Regions from separate parts of the Pectobacterium odoriferum genome, predicted to be linked through region 3. Evidence: riboswitches for the same ligand, from Rfam matches in the RefSeq annotation. Region 3 holds a riboswitch; each other region holds the start of a gene.
The links. A riboswitch is a leader RNA that binds a small molecule or an ion and turns the genes downstream of it on or off. The one in region 3 is predicted to bind thiamine pyrophosphate.
Positions count from the first base shown of each region.

Region 1: another riboswitch for thiamine pyrophosphate. It lies ahead of thiB (thiamine ABC transporter substrate binding subunit); the one in region 3 lies ahead of thiM (hydroxyethylthiazole kinase).
Region 2: another riboswitch for thiamine pyrophosphate. It lies ahead of thiC (phosphomethylpyrimidine synthase ThiC); the one in region 3 lies ahead of thiM (hydroxyethylthiazole kinase).

Region 1 is NZ_CP034938.1:4,190,354-4,195,814, forward strand. It holds gene EO763_RS18880 (methyl-accepting chemotaxis protein) at 1-503, opposite strand, end outside; gene EO763_RS18885 (hypothetical protein) at 1,190-1,417, shown strand; gene EO763_RS18890 (helix-turn-helix transcriptional regulator) at 1,446-2,006, shown strand; gene sgrT (glucose uptake inhibitor SgrT) at 2,152-2,316, opposite strand; gene sgrR (HTH-type transcriptional regulator SgrR) at 2,407-4,065, shown strand; TPP riboswitch at 4,103-4,199, shown strand; gene thiB (thiamine ABC transporter substrate binding subunit) at 4,283-5,263, shown strand; gene thiP (thiamine/thiamine pyrophosphate ABC transporter permease ThiP) at 5,239-5,461, shown strand, end outside.
Region 2 is NZ_CP034938.1:260,000-265,460, reverse strand. It holds gene nudC (NAD(+) diphosphatase) at 1-401, opposite strand, end outside; gene EO763_RS01140 (Rsd/AlgQ family anti-sigma factor) at 510-971, shown strand; TPP riboswitch at 1,093-1,247, shown strand; gene thiC (phosphomethylpyrimidine synthase ThiC) at 1,361-3,340, shown strand; gene thiE (thiamine phosphate synthase) at 3,337-3,978, shown strand; gene EO763_RS01125 (HesA/MoeB/ThiF family protein) at 3,980-4,774, shown strand; gene thiS (sulfur carrier protein ThiS) at 4,755-4,955, shown strand; gene EO763_RS01115 (thiazole synthase) at 4,957-5,461, shown strand, end outside.
Region 3 is NZ_CP034938.1:3,493,599-3,499,059, reverse strand. It holds gene EO763_RS15715 (GGDEF domain-containing protein) at 1-869, opposite strand, end outside; gene ahr (NADPH-dependent aldehyde reductase Ahr) at 1,023-2,042, opposite strand; TPP riboswitch at 2,348-2,444, shown strand; gene thiM (hydroxyethylthiazole kinase) at 2,481-3,275, shown strand; gene thiD (bifunctional hydroxymethylpyrimidine kinase/phosphomethylpyrimidine kinase) at 3,272-4,075, shown strand; gene psiE (phosphate-starvation-inducible protein PsiE) at 4,255-4,662, shown strand; gene yegS (lipid kinase YegS) at 4,691-5,461, opposite strand, start outside.

The sequences.
Region 1 (5,461 bases), 700 kb from region 3:
TCTTCAACATTGCCCTTCTTCGCTATGTCAAACATGGGTTTGATACCGCGTTCGACATAATCGCTATAGCGCGCTTTTAATTCATTATCGCGGGCGAGTTCAACATCAGAGCGAACCGACCTATTCTGATACGCATTAAACATTTGCTGAGACATCGACAGACGTTCTTCTGCCGCTTTCATACTCGCATTGTAGTTATCTGTAAGGCCATTACGTAAGTGATTCACAGCATGTAGCAAATTCATACGCGCCGCACGCATATGATTAGCACTATCAACGAGCTCCATTCGAACATTCAATTCCAGCGTCGAACTATTTAACGACTGTTCAGCCTGCTTAAGAAAATAGGACGATGTGGAAACTGCCAAGGCAAAAAGTAGTAAAACACCAGAAAAAACAACGATAAAAAGGGGTGTCAGTTTGATGTTATGCACGCCGGGTGCAGCGTGCCAAGGTTCTGGTTTTTCGTAAATCGCTATTGACTGATAAGGAACATCGCTCATTTTTACATCCGTCGAGTTATTCAAGAAATTGCTGTGAAGTAAATTGCAGGTAAGCAAGAAAAAATAAAATACCGCCACATGTTACATAACATTTAAAGGTTGTGACAATGTGCGTTAAACACAAGATAAAAAACAGTGGGCTATAAAAAATAATTTTATTCATAGGACCGCCATCACAAAAAAATCGCCTATAATTTCAACGAAAATAGTTTCCCTAAAAAACAATTTAGAATGAAAACCATTACACTAAATTAGTGAATTATTTTAGTCATCATTCTTACATTAATATTAATTATAAGAGAAAAATAGATTAACGGAGTCATTCTTTTTTATTGAAAATAAACAGGCTTTAACATTCAACATTACTGATTGATTTATTATTTCGCCATTCTGAATATAAAAACATCACGCTACGACACGCTCAGGTTAACGTTCACCTATGCCCTCGTGCTTCGGCACGTTGTCGCCCGTCTAAAACCGATGGAGTAACCCGCCGTAAGCATGCCCGACGTCTTTCTCTGCGAGCATGCCTCCTCTCCAGTCTTCTTCGATTTGCTTTTGCGAAGCCGCGCGCAAGCCACTCACGCCATTTAATCGCCAGCGAAATAAGCAGGTATATTTCATTCTCGACTAGCGTTCATGTTGACAGCCGTCAACACATGAATTTACCATGACCCTATATCGCGATGAAAAAACACCCAAACAAGCATATTCAGGCAGCCATTGAATACGCATTAGCGCAGGGCTGGCGTTTTTATCCCAGCAACGGGCATGCATTTGGCAGGCTTATCTGCGGCGCGCCGGACCACAGTACCCATATGATGAGTATTTGGTCCACGCCATCAGTCTCGGAAAATCACGCAAAGCAAATCCGCCGCAACGTCGATAGCTGTCAGGCAATACTGAAACAATAGAAGACACATACGGCTTACCGAGGAATTTATGACAACGTATCACTTTTCTCTCACGCTAGTGGGCGTTTCCGCAGACACCGCAGGGCTGGAAGATGCACTTTTTGCCAGCGGCTGCGACGACGCTCTGATCTGCTTTTATGGCAGCGCCGTCTATCTCGAATTTGATCGCGAAAGCCCGCGTTTTTCTACCGCGGTCATCAGCGCTATTCATGATATCGAATCCGCAGGCATCCAGGCCAGAGTCCACTCCGTCGATGCAGCCTGGGTTGGGATCAGTGACATCGCAGCACTATCCGCGCTGTCGCGTCAGGCGATTGCTCTTCTCAAAGACGGAAAACGTGGTGCAGGTGATTTCCCCTCTCCGGTCCAGCGCTTACGCGGTACATCACCGCTGTGGGAATGGAGCGATGTTGCCGATTGGCTAGCCAAACAAAAAAAAATACCACAAGAATTAGCCGACAATGCTCAGGAGCTTGCCACGATTAATCTGGCCTTGCAGATACGTAATGCCCGTCAGCAGGACGAATTAGCACGTTATTGTGCATTGCTCAGCGAAGGTATGCCATTACGTGAACAAATCATCACGTAAACAACGCCGCTGAGACCTACCTACCATGCAAACCACCCGCAGCAGCCAAAGCGAGCAGCAGGTAAACGCCATAAAAAAAGCCAGCGAAAAAACTCGCTGGCTGGTGAAACGTCACCATTACTCAGAATACGTTTCCTTGCACCACCTAAAGCCAATGGCGGTACTCATCGTCGGACATGTCTTTCAGGTGCCACTGCGTCGCCTGCTGCAATAATGCAATGCGCTGTTGGGTAGACATCCACCGCAACCACTTCGCTTTACAGGTCGATAAGTAGGCTCGATAGAACTGGGACAAACGGGAAATTGCCATGAGCCACCTCCTCTCTTTCCTTGTTAGAAAGTATCGACGTAATATAGGGAAAGATAAATTGATGACTTTAGTGCAGGGAGTTCCTCTTTTATGTCTTCTCCTCGATTGCAGCAACAGTTCATCCGCCTGTGGCAACATTTTCAGGGACAAACCACCGACACCACACTGCAAGAGCTGACCGGTGTGTTGAATTGCTCACGCCGCCATATCCGTTCGCTGCTGAACGCGATGCAGCAGGAAGGCTGGCTCATCTGGCAAGCCGAAGCTGGAAGAGGAAAGCGCTCGCAGCTCTCCTTTGTTTATACCGGATTGGCGCTACAGCAACAGCGTGCCGAAGATTTGCTGGAACAGGATCGCATTGAACAACTGGTGCAGTTGGTGGGTGACAAGGAGGCGGTGCGCCAGATGCTACTTGCCCACCTTGGGCGGAGCTTCCGGCAGGGGAAGCACATTCTGCGCATCCTCTATTACCGTCCTTTACGCAATTTACTGCCCGGCTCGGCGCTACGGCGTTCAGAGATGCACATTGCCCGGCAAATCTTCAGCGGACTCACCAATATAAATGAGGAAAATGGGGAAATTGAACCCGATTTGGCTCACCATTGGCAGATGATCTCTCCCCTGCATTGGCGCTTTTATCTGCGCCCGGCTATCCGCTTTCATCATGGGCGCGAGCTCACAATGGATGACATCACCACATCACTCTCTCGCCTTATTCCGCTTCCACTCTTTTCTCATCTTGAAGCCGTAACGTCGCCGATGCCATTCGTGATCGATATCCAGCTAAACAGCCCGGATAACTGGCTACCGTGGCTATTAGGCAGCGTGCACGCCATGATTTTGCCGCAAGAGTGGAAAACGCTACCGGATTTTGCCCAACACCCGATTGGCACCGGCCCTTACGCCGTGGTGCGTAATAACAGCAATCAACTGAAGATCCGCGCCTTCGATGATTATTTTGGCTATCGGGCGTTGATTGATGAGGTCAATATCTGGGTCCTGCCGGACGAACCGGAGGAAATGCCGGTATCGATCCAACTCCAGTCTGACAATTCTCGTCACGAACAGTTAGAAAGCCGGATGGAAGAAGGCGGCTATTTCCTGCTGTTCGACAAGCGTTCGCCGTTAGCATCACGACCGGAAGCTCAGCAGTGGCTCAGACAGGTATTTAACCCGATTTCGCTACTCAACCACGCCAATACCAGCAATCAGCGTGACTGGTCACCGGCCTACAGCCTGCTGCCGCGCTGGCACCATCACCATCCCGATGTGCCGCAATCCCTTCCGAAAGGGCTGACGGAGGTCACACTCACGTTCTATCAGGCACACCCTGAATACCGGATATTAAGCGAGATTATGCGCACGCTACTGGCGCAGCACGGCGTCACGTTGCATATCCAGACGGTCAGCTACGAAGACTGGTATCAAGGCAATGCCGAGAGCGATATCTGGTTTAGCAGCGTGAATTGTTATTTACCGCTCGAATTCTCCCTGTTCGCGATGCTCTACGAACTCCCACTGGTGCAGCACTGTCTGGATGACGATCTGCATGCGGACGCGCAGCAGTGGCGCAGTCACTCGCTGCCGATGGCGGAATGGTGTGAAAAACTGATCGATAGCGGCCAACTGTATCCGCTGTTGCACCACTGGCTGCAACTTCAAGGGCAGCGCAGTATGCGCGGCGTCAGGATGAATATGTTGGGCTGGTTTGATTTTAAATCCGCCTGGTTTGCACCGCCGGAACGCTGAGAGCCTTTCGCTGCCCGACTTAACCCTTTACAATGTGCCGTTCTCAACGGGGTGCGGAAAATTTTTCGCTGAGAAGATACCCGTCGAACCTGATCCGGTTAATACCGGCGAAGGGATTTGAGAGTGTGGCTTATTGCTGCCTCAAAGTCCTTTGCCACCCTATGATTCTCAGGAGTGCAAAGTGTTAAATCAATTACTACACCGTTCAGCCACCGCGCTGAAAATCAGCCTGCCTTGCCTGTTACTGCTCTCGGCTTCGGCCTTCGCCAAGCCTACGCTTACCGTTTATACCTACGATTCATTCGCTTCCGAATGGGGTCCGGGCCCTGTCATCAAGACCGCATTTGAAAAAGAGTGCGAGTGCGAACTGAATTTCGTCGCACTGGAAGACGGTGCCTCGCTGCTGAACCGTCTGCGTATGGAAGGCAAAAACAGCAAAGCGGACATCATTCTGGGACTGGACAACAACCTGTTGCAGGCCGCAGAACAAACCGGCCTGTTTGCGCCACACGGTCAGGACACCCGTGCCGTCACGGTGCCGGGCGGCTGGAGCAATAAGACGTTCGTTCCTTACGACTACGGCTACTTTGCGTTTGTGTATAACAAAGACACGCTGAAAAACCCGCCGAAAAGCCTGCATGAGCTGGTGGACAGCAATGCACCGTGGAAAGTGATCTATCAGGATCCGCGCACCAGCACACCGGGACTGGGCTTACTGCTGTGGATGCAGAAAGTGTACGGCAACGATGCGCCACAAGCCTGGCAGAAGCTGGCGAAGAAAACCGTTACCGTAACCAAAGGCTGGAGTGAAGCCTACGGTCTGTTCCTGAAAGGGGAAGCGGATCTGGTGCTGAGCTACACCACGTCACCGGCCTATCACATCATTGAAGAAAAGAAAGACAACTACGCGGCGGCCACCTTTAGCGAAGGGCACTATCTGCAAATTGAAATCGCCGGGCAGTTGGCTTCCAGCAAAAATCCCGAACTGGCAAAACGCTTTATGCAGTTCATCCTGAGCCCAACCTTCCAGCAGGCTATCCCTACCACAAACTGGATGTATCCAGCGGTTAAAACCGACCTGCCTGCGGGCTTCGCGGCGCTCGCGGTTCCTGAGAAAGCCATGCAGTTCAGCGCACAGGACGTTGCCGACCAAAGGACGCAGTGGATTCAGGCATGGCAACGCGCCGTCAGCCACTGATCGGCGGACGTCTGTGGCCGGGGCTACTGGCCACAACGCTGTTAATTTCCGTTGCCACTCTGGCTTTCGGCGCGCTATGGCTACAGGCGCCCGAAAGCCAGTGGCGCACGCTATGGCATGACAGCTATCTCTGGCATGTCATTCGGTTTACCTTCTGGCAGGCCTTTCTCTCTGCGCTGTTTTCTACCGTTCCGGCGA
Region 2 (5,461 bases), 1.8 Mb from region 3:
GCGACGATGATGCAAGGCGCGATCTGCGGATAATAGCGTTCTTTGCAGTGGTGACATAAGCACGCCAGCTCCGTTTTGCTCCGCACCATTTCATGGCTGCAGTAACCACAAAAACGATGAGAACGATAGAACTCAGCCAACTGTACGCCTCGCCCCGCGAGCTGGAATAACCCCACGTCCTGATCGAGCAACTGGCGAACTGATGCCATATCGGAATCTCGTCCCTGACAGACCAGCCAGACAGGCAACCCTTGCCATTCGCCGATTTGGCGAGCCGTTTTCCCCTGCAGCGACCACTCTATTGCCGTTCCGCGCGGCAATTCTCCCTGAGGTAGCCAGATTTGTACCGCGTCGCTAACCACCCACCAGCCGGTTTCATCACCTTTTAGCGTCTGTTCCATATCTTTTTATTGCTCCACTGCCACTTCACTGGCATTTTACATTCAGAGTGATTACATAAGTTTTATAACTGGGATTTCAGTTATTTCTTACCGTTCACGGAGTCAACAATGCTAAACCAGCTACAAAGTCTAACTGAATACGTTGGTGGCAATAATGCGTTAATCGACCAATGGCTACAAGCGCGTAAGCAGCTTCTGGTGGCTTACTATCATCTGGTTGGCATCAAGCCGAACAAGGAAGCGCTTTCTCTTTTGGATGAAGAGGCATTGGATAATTTTTGCCAGAATCTGGTGGACTATCTTTCTACCGGCCACTTTCATTTATACGAAAAAATGCTGCATGAAGCAGCGACGCACAGCGAACAAGTATTAGCGCTTTCCACCCAGCTCGACCTCGCCCTGCAAAATAACACGCAGCAAATTATGGCGTTTTACGATAGCCACCTGGCGGCAGCCATCGACCATGATAACTGCCTCGAATTCCAGCACGCACTCTCCCACGTCGGCGAAGCCTTGGAAGAGCGTTTTACGTTGGAAGACAGAATGATCCAGCAGGTTTACGACAAATAGCCGTCATTTGACGTTATTTCAGGACATCATCACACACTGTAAAGGCAACGCGGCACGCTTTGACATCTGCGTTTTGCCGACATACAGTGTAGGGGTTTTATTGGCCCGTTTAAGAGACGGGCATATCTTGTCGGAGTGCCTAGCGTGCTCGTGTTTTGTTTTACGAAATCAATCGTTATGACGAAACTTATGAGCGCACAGGCTGAGACCGTTAATTCGGGATCCGCGGAACCTGATCGGGTTAATACCTGCGAAGGGAACAAGAGTAATGCACCTCATTGAGCCCAAGGCTGTGTATTCCCACATACCTGCTCTGACGCTCAATATCATTATTACTCCCTCCGGCTCCAGACAAGCAATCTTCCCTTTACGTCTTACAGGAACTTGCTATGTCTACAGAACCCTTGTCTATAAAAACCTCGTCGGTAAAGACAGAGTTATCTACAGCATCCAAATCCGGTCGCCGTGAACAGCGTGCCGCCGCCCAGCAGTTTATTGAAACCTTACAGGGAACCGCCTTTCCCAATTCCAAACGCATTTACCTTACAGGTTCACGCGATGACATCCACGTACCGATGCGGGAGATTCAGCTTAGCCCGACGTTACTTGGCGGCAGTAAAGACAACCCCCAATACGAACCCAATGAGCCAATCCCGGTTTACGATACTTCAGGGCCTTATGGCGATCCGGCTGCGCAACCCGATGTCCGCATTGGGCTAGCGAAGCTGCGCGCCAGCTGGATTGCAGAACGTCACGACACCGAAGCGTTATCCGGCGTCAGCTCCGATTTCACCCAACAGCGTCTGGCGGATGCGGGTCTGGATCATCTGCGTTTCGAACACCTGCCACGACCTTTGCGTGCTAAAGCGGGCCAACGCGTCACCCAGCTCCACTATGCGCGACAGGGCATGATTACGCCCGAAATGGAATTTATCGCCATTCGTGAAAATATGGGGCGCGAGCGTATTCGCGGCGAGGTACTGCGCCAGCAGCATCCGGGGCAAAGTTTTGGCGCCCTTCTGCCAGAAAACATCACGCCGGAATTTGTCCGTCAGGAAGTGGCTGCCGGGCGCGCTATTATTCCCTCAAACATCAATCACCCTGAATCAGAGCCGATGATTATCGGGCGCAATTTTCTGGTGAAAGTTAACGCCAATATCGGTAACTCCGCCGTGACGTCTTCCATCGAAGAAGAGGTGGAAAAGCTGGTCTGGTCTACCCGCTGGGGCGCGGATACGGTGATGGATCTCTCAACCGGCCGCTATATTCACGAAACCCGCGAGTGGATTCTGCGTAACAGCCCCGTACCAATCGGGACAGTACCGATTTATCAGGCGCTGGAAAAAGTGAACGGCGTGGCGGAAAACCTGAACTGGGAAATGTTCCGCGATACGCTGCTGGAACAAGCAGAACAGGGTGTGGACTATTTCACCATCCACGCTGGCGTGCTATTGCGCTATGTTCCGATGACGGCCAAACGCCTGACTGGCATCGTCTCACGCGGCGGTTCCATTATGGCGAAGTGGTGCCTGTCGCATCACAAAGAGAGCTTCCTGTACGAACACTTCCGGGAAATTTGTGAAATTTGTGCCGCTTACGATGTCGCGTTGTCGCTGGGTGACGGTTTACGTCCGGGCTCCATTCAGGATGCCAACGACGAAGCCCAGTTTGCCGAACTGCATACGTTAGGTGAGCTGACCAAGATTGCCTGGGAATACGACGTACAGGTGATGATCGAAGGCCCCGGCCACGTTCCGATGCAGATGATCCGCCGCAACATGACCGAAGAGCTGGAACACTGCCATGAAGCACCATTCTATACGCTCGGCCCGCTGACTACCGATATCGCACCAGGTTACGATCATTTCACCTCTGGCATCGGTGCCGCCATGATCGGCTGGTTCGGCTGTGCAATGCTCTGTTACGTCACGCCGAAGGAACATCTTGGCTTGCCGAACAAAGAAGACGTCAAACAGGGGCTGATTACCTACAAGATCGCCGCTCACGCCGCTGATTTGGCGAAAGGCCACCCCGGTGCGCAGATCCGTGATAACGCCATGTCAAAAGCACGTTTCGAATTCCGCTGGGAAGACCAGTTCAATTTGGCACTCGATCCCCAAACCGCCCGTGCCTACCACGATGAAACGCTGCCGCAGGAATCCGGCAAAGTCGCCCACTTCTGTTCCATGTGCGGCCCTAAATTCTGCTCGATGAAAATCTCACAGGAAGTACGCGACTACGCCGCGAAACAGGAAGCGGAAGCCAAACCGGTTGAAGTGGGTATGGCGCAGATGTCGCAAGAATTCCGCTCGCGCGGCAGCGAGCTTTATCACAGCGCCACCAGCCTGCAAACCGAGGAAAGCAAATGACGGACTCGACGCCTTTTGCCCCAACGGCACAGCGGCTGGGGCTGTATCCCGTCGTTGATAGCGTGGAGTGGATCGAGAGACTACTCAGCGTTGGGGTGAAAACGATCCAGCTCAGAATAAAAGATCGGTCAGATGAACAAGCCGAAACCGATGTGATCCAGGCGATCGCATTGGGTCGCCGTTATCAGGCGCAGCTCTTCATCAATGACTACTGGAAATTAGCAGTAAAACATCAGGCATACGGTGTACATCTGGGTCAGGAAGATCTGGATACTGCCGATCTGGCCGCCATTAAAAAAGCGGGTCTGCGCTTAGGCGTCTCCACGCATGACGATCGTGAACTGGCACGCGCGGTAGCGATAAACCCGTCCTATATCGCACTGGGGCATATTTTTCCCACGCAAACCAAGGATATGCCATCAGCGCCGCAGGGGCTGGCCGAGTTGACCCGACACATTGCCGATCTGCAAGACCGTTTTCCTACAGTTGCCATTGGCGGCATCAGCATCGACAGAGTACCTGCGGTGCTGGCAACGGGCGTCGGCAGTATTGCCGTCGTCAGCGCCATTACTCAGGCACCAGACTGGCGGCAGGCCACCACGACGCTGCTCAAAATGATTGAAGGACGGGAGGCATGACATGGTAACGACTCACCATCCAACGCCTGCCGGACTGAGCGATAGCGAATTCATGCGCTATAGCCGCCAACTGATGCTGGAAGATATTGGCCCGGAAGGTCAGGAGAAACTCAAAGCCGCCCGCGTTTTGCTCGTTGGGCTGGGTGGGCTGGGGGCGCCCGCCTCGCTCTATCTGGCTGCCGCTGGGGTCGGCACGCAACTGCTTGCCGACGATGACTCACTGCACATCAGCAACCTGCAACGCCAGATTCTGTATCGCACCAGCGACACCGACAAACCCAAAGCCGTGTTGGCGCAGCGTCAGCTACAGGCATTAAATCCGCACTCAGAAGCGATTGCGATTACCGAAAGGCTCAGCGGTGACGTGTTATACCGCGCCGTCAGCCGCGTCGATCTGGTGCTGGATTGCAGCGACAACATGGCCACTCGCCATGCAGTTAACGCCGCCTGTTTTAGCGCAGGCAAGCCGCTCATCAGCGGGAGCGCCGTCGGTTTCAGCGGCCAGCTCGCGGTCTTCGCACCGCCTTATCACGCTGGCTGCTACGCCTGCCTGTATCCCGATACGGCCGAACCACAGCGCAACTGCCGTACCGCCGGCGTGCTGGGTCCGGTGGTCGGCGTGATTGGCACGCTTCAGGCGCTGGAAGCGATAAAACTGCTGGCCGGTATACCGTCCGCGCTAGACGGCAAGCTGAGGATGTTCAATGGTAAACAGCAGAGCTGGAACACGCTCCAGCTGACGCGCGCGCCCCATTGCCCGGTATGTGGAGGGGTGCATGAAAATCACGCTGAATGATGAACCCTTTGAATGCCCAGAGGCCACCACGGTTGAAGCGCTGCTGAGCCAGATAAATCGGCTCCAGCCTGGCACAGCGCTGGCCATCAACCAAACCATTATCCCGCACGCCACCTGGTCACAGCATCAGGTGCAAGACGGTGATGATATTTTGCTTTTTCAGGCAATCGCGGGAGGATGACATGCTGCACATTGCCGATACGACATTAACTTCACGGCTGCTGACCGGCACCGGGAAATTCGCCACGCCAGAATTGATGCTGGCAGCACTTGAGGCTTCTGGTTCTCAGTTAGTCACCATGGCGATGAAACGCGTTGATCTGAACGGCGGCAACGACGCCATTCTCGCCCCGCTACGCCAGCTCGGTATTAAGCTGTTGCCGAATACCTCAGGGGCCAAAACCGCAGACGAAGCCATTTTTGCGGCCCGACTGGCGCGAGAAGCGTTGGGCACTCGCTGGCTGAAGCTGGAAATTCACCCCGATGTGAAATACCTGCTGCCCGACCCTATCGAAACCCTGAAAGCCGCCGAACAGCTGGTAAAAGAGGGATTCACGGTGCTGCCTTACTGCGGTGCCGACCCTGTGCTGTGCAAACGGTTGGAAGAGGTCGGCTGCGCGGCGGTGATGCCACTGGGCGCACCAATCGGCTCCAATCAAGGGCTGCAAACGCGTGATTTTCTTCGCA
Region 3 (5,461 bases):
CTTTTGGCCTGGTAAAGTGCAACATCCACGCGCTTCATAAAGTGTTCAGTGGGTTCCTGAGGCTGTTTCTTACCCGCCCCAATACTGACAGAAAGATGATGCCTATTTTTAATTATGATTTTGTTCGCATTTTTTAATACTTCTCTTGCCAGCTTCTCTGCCCGAGCCTGTGTCCCGGCATACAGAATAATCGCGAATTCTTCGCCACCTATTCGGGTTGCGACGACTTCACTATTATCGAAACGGGAAAGAATATGGCCAAATTTACTTAATATTTCATCGCCTTTCGTATGACCATATTTGTCATTGATGACTTTGAAATTATCGATGTCGATAATAAATAAATAGGGTGTTTTCGTTTCGAGTTTTTTTAATTCGTTAATAAAAAACCGACGATTAGGAAGTTGCGTGAGTTCATCGCTAAATGACTGTATTCTGGCTTCGACGTACTTATTGTTGATTTGCTGTATCAGGTTATAAACACCAAATCCAACGCCAAACATACCAATAATTTTCAGTAAATCCTCAACGTAATATCCAATAAATTTAGTCTGATAAACAAACTCATCCATAAAATCAAACGTGGCGGAGCATATCCATACGTGTAACCCGAGGCGAATGGATAAGGCCGAAGTGTGATTAAGTGATATTTTACTGGTACACGATAAGATAAAAAAAAGAAAAATCAGTGCGATCGCATCGGTATAAAACCCAGGATTGTTGTGCAACTGCTCCTGAAAATCTCGATGCTTTAAGAACAGGACATTAAATATAACGATCAGCGCTGACGATAATAGGGCGAGCCTTACCGGGCAAGATGTCTTCTTGTTTTTATCAATGAAATCATGATCATATTGTTTAAAAGGCATCGCTCACCTCCTCTTGTATCACCTTTTAATCCTATCATGAAATAGATTGAATAGATTCAGTATTATGCTAACCGGTGGTGTACTCCAGAAGATGGTGTAGGGCGGACTGATTCTGCAAAAGCAGACGCCTGATTGATCAGGCGTCTTTACCGATTAAAAATCGGCTTTCAGTACCACGCGGTAGCGGGCTTTGCCGTCACGTACGTGCTGGATGGCATCATTGATTTTCGACATCGGGAACAGTTCCGTCTGCGGTTTCACGTTGGCACGCGAGGCGAGTTTCATCAGAGAACGCAGCTCATGCGGTGAGCCGGTAGAAGAACCAGAAACGCTGCGGTCGCCCGCGATAAGCGTGAAAGCTGGAACGCTGAATGGCTTCATCACCGCGCCGACGGTATGGAACTTCCCGTTATAGGCGAGCGCATTGAAGTAGGGCTGCCATTCCAGATCGACGCTCACGGTGTTGATGATCAGATCGAACTGGCCTGCCAGTGCGGTCAGCGCCTGCGGATCGCGGCTGTTGACGACCTTATCGGCACCCATCGCCAGCACTTCTTGCTCTTTGGCCGGGTTGGAACTGAATGCTGTGACTTCACAGCCCATCGCGTGCAGGAGCTTAATCGCGATATGCCCCAGGCCACCGATACCGATCACGCCGACGCGGCTGGTTGCGGTGACATGGTGCATTAACAGCGGTTTGAAGACGGTGATGCCGCCGCACAGTAACGGACCCGCCGATTCGATATCAATGGAATCAGGAAGCGGGATAGCCCACTGCCAGTTCGCGCGAATCTTATTGGCAAAGCCGCCTTTATTCAGGATGGTCGGCACGCTGCCTTGCTGACAGTTAGTTTGACTGCCGCTGATACAGGCATCGCAGTGCCCACAGCTGCGAGCCGTCCAGCCAATCCCGACGCGCTGACCAATCTTTAATCCTTTGCTTTTCGCCGCGTCACCCAGCGCGTGTACACGGCCAATCACTTCATGCCCGGCAACCAGCGGATAGCTCGACATCCCCCATTCGTTATCGATCATTGAGAGATCGGAATGGCACACGCCGCAGTAATCAACCACGACTTCGACGTCTTCCGCTTGCAGTTCACCCGCATCAAACTCATACAACTCCAGCGCTGCGCCTGCTTCCGGTGCGGCATAACTCTTTATCATCGTCATCACAATTTCCTCAGTATGGGTTTGATTAACCAGTCTAAAGGGTTATGGCATTTTTCTCTATGTCACAACGTGCCTGTGGGTTTTCATTTTGTGTCAGGTGGGAGTCGCGTGGGCGATGGCTTGCTTTACTGGCGTCACTTACTTATGCTGCGAAGCGTAAGATCCTATCCCATTAGGGCTATTTCATTTGCCATTTTGAACTTGGGCAGTGCTCAAAATCCTCACGTACTACGTGTACGCTCCGGTTTCTGCGCGCTGTCCGTGTCCAAACTGGCTGCACCATAACGCCTACTGGGATGGTTCTAATACATGACTCGGGGTGCCCTTCTTTGTGAAGGCTGAGAAATACCCGTACCACCTGATCTGGATAATGCCAGCGTAGGGAAGTCACGGTATGCCCACCGGTAGCCGCCTTCTTCCACGCCGGTTGGGAGACCTATGAACACTCGACCTGCCGACTTTTCTGCCGCTCAGGCAGCAACATCACTAACCCAATTCCGTTCTGCCTCGCCGCTGGTGCACTGTTTGACCAACGATGTGGTGCAATCTTTTACCGCTAATGTGCTGCTGGCGCTGAATGCGTCACCGGCAATGGTGGTCGATCCTGAAGAAGCTGCGCAGTTTAGCGCGGTGGCCGATGCGCTGCTGATTAATGTCGGGACGCTGGAACGTACGCGCGCTGAGGCGATGCGGGCGGCGGTAAACAGCGCACATCAGGCGGGTACGCCGTGGGTGCTCGATCCGGTTGCCGTAGGCGGGTTGACCTTTCGGAGTGAGTTTTGTCGAGAATTACTGGCGTGGAGGCCGACGGCGATTCGCGGCAATGCGTCTGAAATCATGGCGTTGGCGGGCTTAGCCGCACAGGGGCGTGGCGTGGATAGCGCCGATGATTCGCTGACGGCGCTCCCTGCCGCGCGCGAACTGGCTCGGCAAGTGGGGACGATTGTTGCAGTGACCGGCATGGTGGATTATGTCACGGACGGTGAGCGAGATATCGCGGTAACCGGCGGCGATAGCATGATGACGCGGGTGGTTGGCACGGGCTGTGCGCTGTCGGCGGTCGTCGCGGGTTTCTGTTCCTTAGAGGGGGATCGCTTATCCCACGTAGCGGCGGCGTGCTATGCCATGGCGTTAGCGGGGCAGCAGGCAGCTTCGACGTCGCAAGGAACGGGGAGTTTTATTCCCAATTTTCTCGATCGGCTTTATACCCTGTGCGCGGAGGATCTGGCATGAAGCGCATCAATGCGTTGACGATTGCGGGCACCGATCCGAGCGGCGGTGCGGGGATTCAGGCGGATTTAAAAGCGTTTTCTGCGCTGGGTGCTTACGGCACGTCGGTCATTACCGCGCTGGTGGCGCAAAATACGCGTGGCGTGCAGTCCGTCTACCGGATTGAACCGGATTTTGTCGCAGCGCAGCTGGATTCTGTGCTGAGCGATGTGCGTATCGACAGCGCCAAGATTGGCATGCTGGCGCAGACCGATATTGTTGAAACCGTTGCCGAGCGCCTGCGTCATTACGCCGTGCCTTTCGTGGTATTGGACACCGTGATGCTGGCGAAAAGTGGCGATCCGCTACTGGCTCCCGAGGCGGTGGAGTCGATCCGTCGTGAGCTGTTGCCGCTGGTGTCCCTGATTACGCCGAACCTGCCGGAGGCCGCCGCGCTGCTGAATACGTCATCGGCTACCAATGAGCGGGAAATGCGTGAGCAAGGGGAAGCGCTGCTGGCGATGGGCTGTCAGACGGTGCTGATGAAAGGCGGTCACCTCAGTGAAGCGGAAAGCCCGGACTGGCTGTTCAGCCGGCAGGCCGAACCACAGCGCTTTAGTTCCCCGCGTGTGAATACACGCCATACGCATGGTACTGGCTGCACGCTGTCTGCCGCGCTGGCGGCGCTGCGGCCACGTCACGATAGCTGGGGTGAGACAGTGAAGGTAGCGAAGGGCTATTTACAGCAGGCGTTACAGCAGGCCGACACGCTGGAGGTCGGGCACGGAATCGGCCCTGTTCATCATTTCCATCGCTGGTGGTAAAACGCACATGCAACCTGAAGTATGACGGGTATAAGTAAATTGACTTGTACTTTGCGTGACATATTTGCCAGTAATTTCAAATTAAATTAAGCGTATTCGGCATAGACAGTACGCGGTTCGTCCGGTTACTTTGCTGTGAAATCGTGGCGTTAATGTGAAATAGGATGTGGGGATAACATATGGCAGGTTCTGCTCGTAGTGCGATGGCTGCCAAGGCGCTTCAGACGATACTCAATATCGGCCTGCTAGTGCTGGCGACCATTCTGGTGATTTTTTTAGTCAAGGAAACGTTCCATCTGGCGAAAGTGCTGCTGATCTCCAACGAGAAAGATTCCTCCTATCAGCTGATAGAAGGCATTGTGATCTATTTCCTGTATTTTGAGTTCATTGCGCTGATCGTGAAGTATTTTCAGTCCGGTTATCACTTCCCGCTGCGCTATTTTATCTACATCGGCATTACGGCTATCATTCGCCTGATTATTGTCGATCACAAAAGCCCGTCGGATACGCTGATTTATTCCGCGGCGATTCTGCTGTTGGTGGTAACACTGTATCTGGCAAACAGTAATCGCCTGAAGCGGGAATAGTTGAAACAGGAATAATCGAAACGCGCCGCTATTCCAGCAGCGAGCACTGGGGCGGCAGCCGGCAGTGAATCGCTGCGGGAAGCACCTCGATATGGAAACGTTTGGCTGTGAGCGGTTCACCGTCCAGATTAAACGTCATATCGTCCGGGGCGGTAATCTCCAGCCAGGGCAGGGTAGCGGAAATCATGTTCTGGTTTTCGCTGCCGGTAAACCAGGCTTGAAGCATATTCGGCAGCAGCTCTGTTGCCGACAGCACGCTCAGTTCCAGCAACCCATCGTTGATTAGTGCTTCCGGGCAAAGCTGCTGCCCGCCGCCAGCCTGACGACCATTGCCCACCGCGATAACCAGCGTATCCCCCGACCAGTGAAAATCCGGCCCGCGAATCTCACAGCGCTCGGCTTGCAGCATGTCCATGCGAAAGAGCGCGTGTAGTACGTATGAAGCGCTTCCCAGCGCGGCCTTCATCTTGGCCGGTGTCTCGGTGGTGATGCGCGTGGCGAAGCCGCCCGTTGCCATGTTGATGAAGTAATGGCTGTCGTTCACCTTGGCGATATCAATCGCGGTGGCGCGGCCTTTGATCGCCAGCGTCAACGCGTTGTGCATTTCCATCGGAATCTGACAGCTGGTGGCGAAATCGTTGGCTGTACCCAGCGGCACAATTCCCAGACACGGACGCACCGCTTCCGGCTGTACCGCTAATGCGGCGGCAACTTCATTGACGGTGCCGTCGCCACCGGCTGCGATCACGTTATCCGCGTTGAGCTGAATCGCCTCTTCTACATAGCGTTTGGCATCGCC